2 linked regions of the Cellvibrio sp. PSBB006 genome follow. The main gene of each other region encodes a partner of the protein of the gene in region 2 in a complex. Links are inferred from orthologs where the notes say so. Each region holds a gene or a part of one and is shown on either strand. Other genes may lie near its edges.

Region 1 (2,982 bases), 1.8 Mb from region 2 along the record:
TCAGCGCAAGCCTAGTTGAATGCGGCCAAAAAAGGAAATAACAAGTTGTTGAACGACCCGTTAACCACAAATATGGCGTATGTTTACTAATTTCCCGGTTGCGATGGATTTACCCGCGATGTGGTTGTGCATCCGCAGTCTTATTCCAAAGCGCCTTGCAATGACCTGCCAAACTGCGGATAATGCGCGCCTCTTGCAACCTGGCCCACGCCTGGATGCAAGCTGCAATGGTGACCTCTCCGGTCCCCTCGCAATAATGACCTGTAAACCCCGCCAGGCCCGGAAGGGAGCAACGGTAGCAGTTAGTTATGTGCCGGGGTGTGGCTGGTTAGGTCGCCACCCATCTTTCCTCCCGTTTCTTTCGCTGTCCTTGTCCAACTTATTTCCCTTTTCCTCCTTTATGTCTATTTCCGTCGCTGGCCGCTATAATCCCCGGCACGTTTTTCCCCGGAGAGTAGCCGTCGCATGAGTTATCAAGTCCTGGCCCGTAAATGGCGTCCTCGCATCTTCCGTGAGATGGTGGGGCAGGAGCACGTGTTGCAGGCATTGATCAATGCGCTGGATCACAACCGTTTACACCATGCTTATCTGTTTACCGGTACCCGTGGGGTAGGTAAGACGACTATCGCGCGGATTCTGGCGAAATGCCTGAATTGCGAGACTGGCGTCAGTTCAGAACCTTGCGGCCAATGCGCGTCCTGTCGTGAGATTGCCGAAGGCCGTTTTGTAGATCTGATCGAAGTGGATGCCGCCTCGCGCACCAAGGTGGAAGATACCCGTGAATTGCTGGAGAACGTGCAGTACGCGCCGACCCGCGGTCGCTATAAGGTTTACCTGATCGACGAAGTTCACATGCTGTCCAACAGCAGCTTCAATGCGCTGCTCAAGACCCTGGAAGAGCCACCACCCCACGTCAAATTCCTGCTGGCGACCACCGACCCGCAAAAGCTGCCGATGACAATTCTGTCGCGCTGTTTGCAGTTCAACCTCAAAAACATGAATCCAGAGCGGATTGTTCAACACTTGAAGTTTGTGTTGGAAAAAGAGCTGGTGCCATTTGAGGAGTCTGCCTTGTGGCAACTGGGTCGGTCTGCTGATGGCAGCATGCGCGATGCCATGAGCCTGACTGACCAGGCGATTGCCTACGGCTCCGGCAAGATTACCGAAGCGGAAGTGCGGGCGATGCTCGGCACGATTGATCAGGGCGCTGTATATGAGATCGTGGATGCGTTGACTTCACTTGATGGTCGGGCGGTGTTGGCGGCGGTAGAGCGTATGTCCGAACATGCGCCTGATTACGCCAGTGCCCTGGCAGAAATGTTGTCGGTGTTACACCGGGTGGCCATTGCCCAGGCATTACCGGAAGCGGTGGATAACAGTTACGGCGACCGCGAGCGCATCATGGCGCTTGCGCAAAGGCTGCCACCGGAAGATGTGCAATTGTTTTACCAGACGGCGTTGCTGGGCCGCCGCGACTTACCGCTGGCACCGGACCCCCGCGCCGGTTTTGAGATGGTCCTGTTGCGGATGCTGGCGTTCAAGCCCCAGGGCGTTCTCGAAATACCGACCAATAGCCTGCCAGCGGCCAGCCGTGCACCGGCTTCGCCGGTTGCAGTCTCATCAACATCGCCTGCCGAGTCGTCGCAAAGCAATTCTGTTTCGGCGCCGGAGACAACGCCGGAGAAACTCCCAACGTCAGTCTCAGCCGACGAACCAAAACAGGAAACTTCGCCCCCCAACCAACCAGCGTCTGCGCAGGCGCCGGCTCACCAAGTGCCAGTGCAGCAAGCGCCGCCCGTCCAGGAAGCCGCAAAACAAACACCGCCGCCTTTTGATGGCCCCTACGACGATGCCGATGCGGGAGCTGCTGCTGACTACGCGGAATACCTGCAATCGCCAGTTGAATATCCTGAGCAAGAGGATTTATCACCAAAAAAGCCTGAGGCGGCACCCGCGCCGCCAGTCAGTGCGCCGCCACCGGTTGTTGAGCCTGTTCAGGAGCCTAAACCCACGGTAATTGCACCAACGGCGCCCGTACAACGGACGCCTGTGCAAGAGGCTCCAGCACATAAAGTGCCTGAAAAGGCGCCTGTACCAAAAATCCCATTGGATCAGGCCGGGCCGGAAACCTGGCCACAGATTTACCTCGGATTGGGCGTAACCGGCATTTTGCAAAGCACGGCGGCCAACTGTCAGATGGTAGAGCGCCAGGGCACCCAATTTACATTTGTTCTGGATAACGCCAACAGCACGCTATACGACGAAGGGCATCAGCAACGCTTGGCTGACCTGTTGAGCGATTACTTTATTGAACGGGTCAAGGTGGTGATCCAACAAGGTCAGGTTACGACGGAGACGCCCGCCGCCATTGCAATCCGTCATCGCCAGGAGCGCCAGGCTGATGCGGTTGCATCCATCAAGAGCGACCCCATTGTCCAACAGTTGATCGAACACTTTGGCGCAACCCTGCGTGAAGATTCCATTACGCCAGTGGGTTGATGCCGACAGCGCTATTTAAATGACAGCAGAGGTGGTGTTATGAAAGGTTTGGGTGACTTGATGAAACAAGCCCAGGAGATGCAAGGCAAGATGCAGCGGATGCAGGAAGAGCTGGCCAGCGCCGAAGTGAAAGGTGAGGCTGGTGCTGGCCTGGTGACAGTGGTTATGACCGGACGCCATGACGTCAAGCGCGTCGCGATTGATGACAGCCTGCTGAGCGAAGACAAGGAAATGCTGGAGGATCTATTGGCCGCTGCAGTTAACGATGCGGTGCGCAAGGTCGAAGCCCATAGCCGTGAACACATGCAAAAGATGACTGCCGGCATGGGTATCCCGCCGGATTTCAAGATGCCGTTTTAAGGCCCTGGCCTGCGACTCGTAACGCGAGATTGATCCATGTTCAGCCCCTTAATTGATGAATTGATGTCCTCGCTGCGCTGCCTGCCCGGCGTCGGCCCTAAATCAGCGCAGCGGATGGCCTTG
Region 2 (4,418 bases):
AACGCGATCAACGACTTCAAACGCTACTACCGTTCCATGGATGCTTTGTTGATTGACGATATTCAGTTCTTCGCTGGCAAAGAGCGGTCCCAGGAAGAATTTTTTCATACCTTTAATTCCCTTCTTGAAGGCGGTCGGCAGATCATTCTCACCTGTGATCGTTATCCCAAGGAAATTAATGGCCTTGAGGAGCGCTTGAAGTCCCGTTTTGGTTGGGGGCTAACGGTGGCCATTGAACCGCCGGAGCTGGAAACTCGCGTCGCTATATTAATGAAGAAGGCTGAACAGGTCGGTATAGATCTACCCCACGAAGCCGCCTTCTTTATTGCCCAGCGTATTCGCGCCAATGTGCGCGATCTGGAAGGTGCGTTAAAGCGGGTGATTGCCAGTGCTAATTTTACGGGTCGCGCCATTGATGTGGACCTGGTGCGCGAAGCTTTGAAAGACCTCTTGGCCCTACAGGATAAACAGGTGGGGATAGATAATATCCAACGCGTTGTAGGCGAGTATTACAAGATCAAGATCAACGACTTGCTTTCCAAGCGTCGCAGTCGCTCAGTTGCACGTCCGCGGCAGGTGGCCATGGCGCTGGCAAAAGAATTAACCAATCACAGCCTGCCGGAGATCGGTGAGGCTTTTGGTGGACGAGATCATACAACGGTTTTGCACGCTTGCCGCAAGATCAAGGAGCTGCAGGAAGAGAGTGCGGACATTCGTGAAGACATGAAAAATTTGCTGCGTTCCCTCACAACTTGATCCAGACACACTGATTCGGTTTATGATGCGCAAGCCGTGCAGGGTTATCGCACACCAGAATTCCTATACCTTCTGTTGAAGCACTTTTATCAGGACATTTAAAGAGACCAACACATGAAATTTGTCGTTTCCCGCGAGGCTCTGCTTAAACCCTTACAATTGGTTGCCGGTGTGGTAGAGCGCCGTCAAACCCTGCCAGTACTGTCTAATGTGCTGCTGGTCCTGAATGGTGATCAACTGTCGTTGACCGGTACAGATCTGGAAGTGGAGATTGTCGGGCGCGTACAACTGGAGCAGGCAGGGGAGAGTGGTGAGATAACTGTTCCTGCACGTAAGCTGGTAGATATCTGCAGATCCCTTCCTGATGGCTCCAATATCGAGTTTTTTCAGGAAGAGCAGCGCATTATTGTCAAGAGCGGACGCAGCCGTTTTACCTTGTCTACGCTCGCCGCGAGTGATTTCCCCAATGTTGAAGACAGCCCGGGCAATTTGCAATTCAGCTGTGCCCAACAGGAGATTAAACGCCTGATTGAACGCACGGCTTTTGCCATGGCACAACAGGATGTCCGTTACTACCTGAACGGGATGCTATGGGAAGTTCGTCAGGATCAGCTACGTGTAGTTGCCACCGATGGACACCGCATGGCGATGTGTACCAGGGCAGTTGCCGTCAATACCGCTGAAATTATCCAGGCGATCCTGCCGCGTAAAGGGGTATTGGAGTTATCCAGATTACTGGATGACTCTACTGCTCAAGTAGAAATTACTCTCAGTGCCAATCATATTCGCGTCACTTCAGCTGAGTACACCTTTACCTCCAAGTTGGTGGATGGCAAGTTCCCTGAATATGAACGAGTGCTGCCCCGTGGTGGTAACAAGGTGGTGATTGGCTCGCGTCTTGAACTTAAACAGGCGTTTGGTCGCACCGCTATTCTATCGAATGAAAAATACCGGGGCGTGCGCTTGTTGTTAAGCGATGGTGTGCTGACGATTGTGGCTAATAACCCGGAACAGGAAGAAGCAGAAGAGCAGGTTACTGTAGATTATTCTGGCGATTCTTTGGAGGTGGGTTTTAACGTGAGTTATTTGCAGGATGTAGCGAATGTCATCAACCACGAGAACATCAAGATTACCCTTTCTGATGCTAACAGCAGTGCCTTGATTGAAGAGCCTGAGAACAGTGATTCGCTTTATGTTGTTATGCCGATGCGTCTGTAAGACGCGTCGGTGTAGCGGCCTCATCTCAATCCCTGATTTCCATTAAGAGACCTTCTTATGACCTTGAAGCGTCTCTTTATCCAGCATCTCCGCAATCTCGATTCCATCGACATTTCCCCATCAGAGCAGGTTAACCTTATTTTTGGGGAGAATGGCTCCGGCAAGACTAGCATTCTTGAAGCCATCAATGTCTTGGGTGTCGGCCGTTCCTTCCGTAGTCATAAACACAAACCGCTTATTAATCACCAACAGGATTCCTTTACTGTATTCGGTAAGGTGAGTGCTGAGGGCACAGAGATACCGGTCGGAATCAATCGTCAAGCCAATGGAACAGCCACTTTTAAAGCCAACGGAGCTTTGGTGCCTTCAGCCGCAGCGCTGGCATCCTATCTACCGATTCAGGTGATCAACTCGGATACGTTTCAGCTTTTAGAGGGAAGCCCTAAGGTGAGGCGCCAGTTTATGGATTGGTTGGTGTTTCACGTGGAACCGGGTTTTTTCCAGGTCTGGAAAGATGCGCAGCGGTGCCTCAAACACCGCAATAGCCTGCTCCGGCGTGATAGAATGGACCGCTTTGAACTCGCGACCTGGGATAAAGAACTGGCTCAGTATAGCGAGCAGATTCACGCTTACCGACAGGTTTGCATGACCAAATTTTTCGAAACCTTTTATTCATTGATTCAGGAATTCATTGCCATAGAAGGGATTGAGCTCACCTATTATTGCGGGTGGGACCAGAATAAAGACTACGCCAGCATTCTCGCAGACAGTGCGGAAAAAGATCGGCGGCAGGGTTTCACCCAGATAGGTAGTCATAGGGCAGATCTGCGCATAGCAGTAAAGGGGTTTCCGGCAGCTGAAGTATTGTCCAGAGGTCAACAAAAGCTCCTGGTATGTGCCCTTAAGATTGCTCAAGGCTATGTGTTTTCTCGACTTACAGAACGTCGTTGCATCTACTTGATAGATGATTTGCCAGCGGAGTTGGACGAGCAGCACCGTTACTTGCTCGTAAGATGGCTGGACAGTATGGGTACGCAAACATTCGTAACCGGTGTAGAGCAACAGATTTTGATAGATGCCTGGCGGCAACTGCCGGGAACGGAGATAAAACTGTTTCACGTGGAACAGGGTAAAATTCAAGCGGTTATCAATTCACGATAAACGCGACAGATAAAGTAGCAAGCGGAGAATAAATCTATGTCAGATGAGAAGACTTACGACTCGTCCAGTATTAAAGTCCTTAAAGGACTGGATGCGGTGCGTAAGCGCCCAGGGATGTACATTGGTGATACTGATGATGGTTCAGGCCTGCACCACATGGTCTTTGAAGTTGTCGATAACTCCATCGACGAGGCGCTCGCCGGTTACTGTACTGATATCAAAGTAATTATCCACCCGGACGAAACTGTCTCTGTCGCTGACAATGGTCGGGGTATTCCGACAGATATGCACGAAGAAGGTGTATCAGCGGCTGAAGTTATCATGACAGTTCTGCACGCTGGCGGTAAATTCGATGACAACACCTATAAAGTGTCCGGCGGTTTGCACGGGGTAGGGGTATCCGTGGTTAATGCGCTGTCAGAAGAACTTAAACTGACGATTCGCCGCAAAGGCAAGATCCACGAGCAAGTCTACCGCCATGGGGTTCCACAGGCACCCTTGACCATTGTGGGCGATACCACAACGACCGGTACAGAGATTCACTTCAAACCTTCTCCGGAAACCTTTACGAACATTGAGTTCCACTACGATTTATTGGCCAAGCGCCTGCGTGAGCTATCTTTCCTTAACTCCGGTGTCTGCATCCACCTGAAAGATGAACGCAGTGGAAAGGAAGACACCTTTCAGTATGAAGGTGGGTTAAAAGCGTTTGTTGAATACCTGAATCAAAACAAAAGCTCCATGAATAAGGTTATTCACATCCTTGCGGCGCAACGGGAAGACGGCATCGGTGTGGAGATTGCGTTGCAGTGGAATGACTCCTTCCAGGAAAATCTCTTCTGCTACACCAATAACATTCCCCAGCGGGATGGTGGTACTCACCTGGCGGGCTTCCGCGCAGCATTAACCCGCAGCTTGAATACTTACATCGAGAAAGAAGGCTTGGGCAAGACCGCCAAGGTTGCCACCACCGGTGACGATGCCCGTGAGGGTTTGACGGCTATCATCTCGGTAAAAGTACCGGACCCCAAGTTTTCCTCACAGACCAAGGACAAACTGGTTTCATCCGAGGTGAAAACAGCCGTAGAGCAGGAGATGAACCAGATCTTCAGCGATTACCTGCTGGAGAATCCCTCTGAAGCCCGCGCTATTGTTAACAAGATGATCGAAGCGGCTCGCGCCCGTGAAGCGGCGCGCAAGGCGCGTGATATGACTCGCCGTAAAGGGGCATTGGACATTGCCGGGCTGCCCGGCAAGCTGGCGGATTGCCAGGAAAAAGATCC

Evidence for each region. The genes of interacting proteins can lie anywhere in the genome.
Region 1: the proteins of dnaN (region 2) and dnaX are in contact, whole or in part, in a cryo-EM structure (PDB 8GIZ), measured with the Escherichia coli proteins. The link is inferred for Cellvibrio sp. PSBB006 from one-to-one orthologs.

The regions. Positions count from the first base shown.
Region 1 is NZ_CP021382.1:1,578,665-1,581,646, reverse strand. Bases 70-2,982 are described here. They hold dnaX (DNA polymerase III subunit gamma/tau), read left to right. Parts: upstream 70-465; coding sequence 466-2,499; downstream 2,500-2,982. Other genes in these bases: recR (recombination mediator RecR), read left to right, coding at 2,896-2,982; CBR65_RS06575 (YbaB/EbfC family nucleoid-associated protein), read left to right, coding at 2,539-2,859. UniProt on the Escherichia coli protein: Part of the beta sliding clamp loading complex, which hydrolyzes ATP to load the beta clamp onto primed DNA to form the DNA replication pre-initiation complex.
Region 2 is NZ_CP021382.1:3,370,564-3,374,981, reverse strand. The notes cover bases 1-2,922. They hold dnaN (DNA polymerase III subunit beta), read left to right. Parts: upstream 1-870; coding sequence 871-1,974; downstream 1,975-2,922. Other genes in these bases: recF (DNA replication/repair protein RecF), read left to right, coding at 2,032-2,922; dnaA (chromosomal replication initiator protein DnaA), read left to right, coding at 1-756. Also shown: more of recF, read left to right, coding at 2,923-3,135; gyrB (DNA topoisomerase (ATP-hydrolyzing) subunit B), read left to right, coding at 3,172-4,418. UniProt on the Escherichia coli protein: Confers DNA tethering and processivity to DNA polymerases and other proteins. Acts as a clamp, forming a ring around DNA (a reaction catalyzed by the clamp-loading complex) which diffuses in an ATP-independent manner freely and bidirectionally along dsDNA.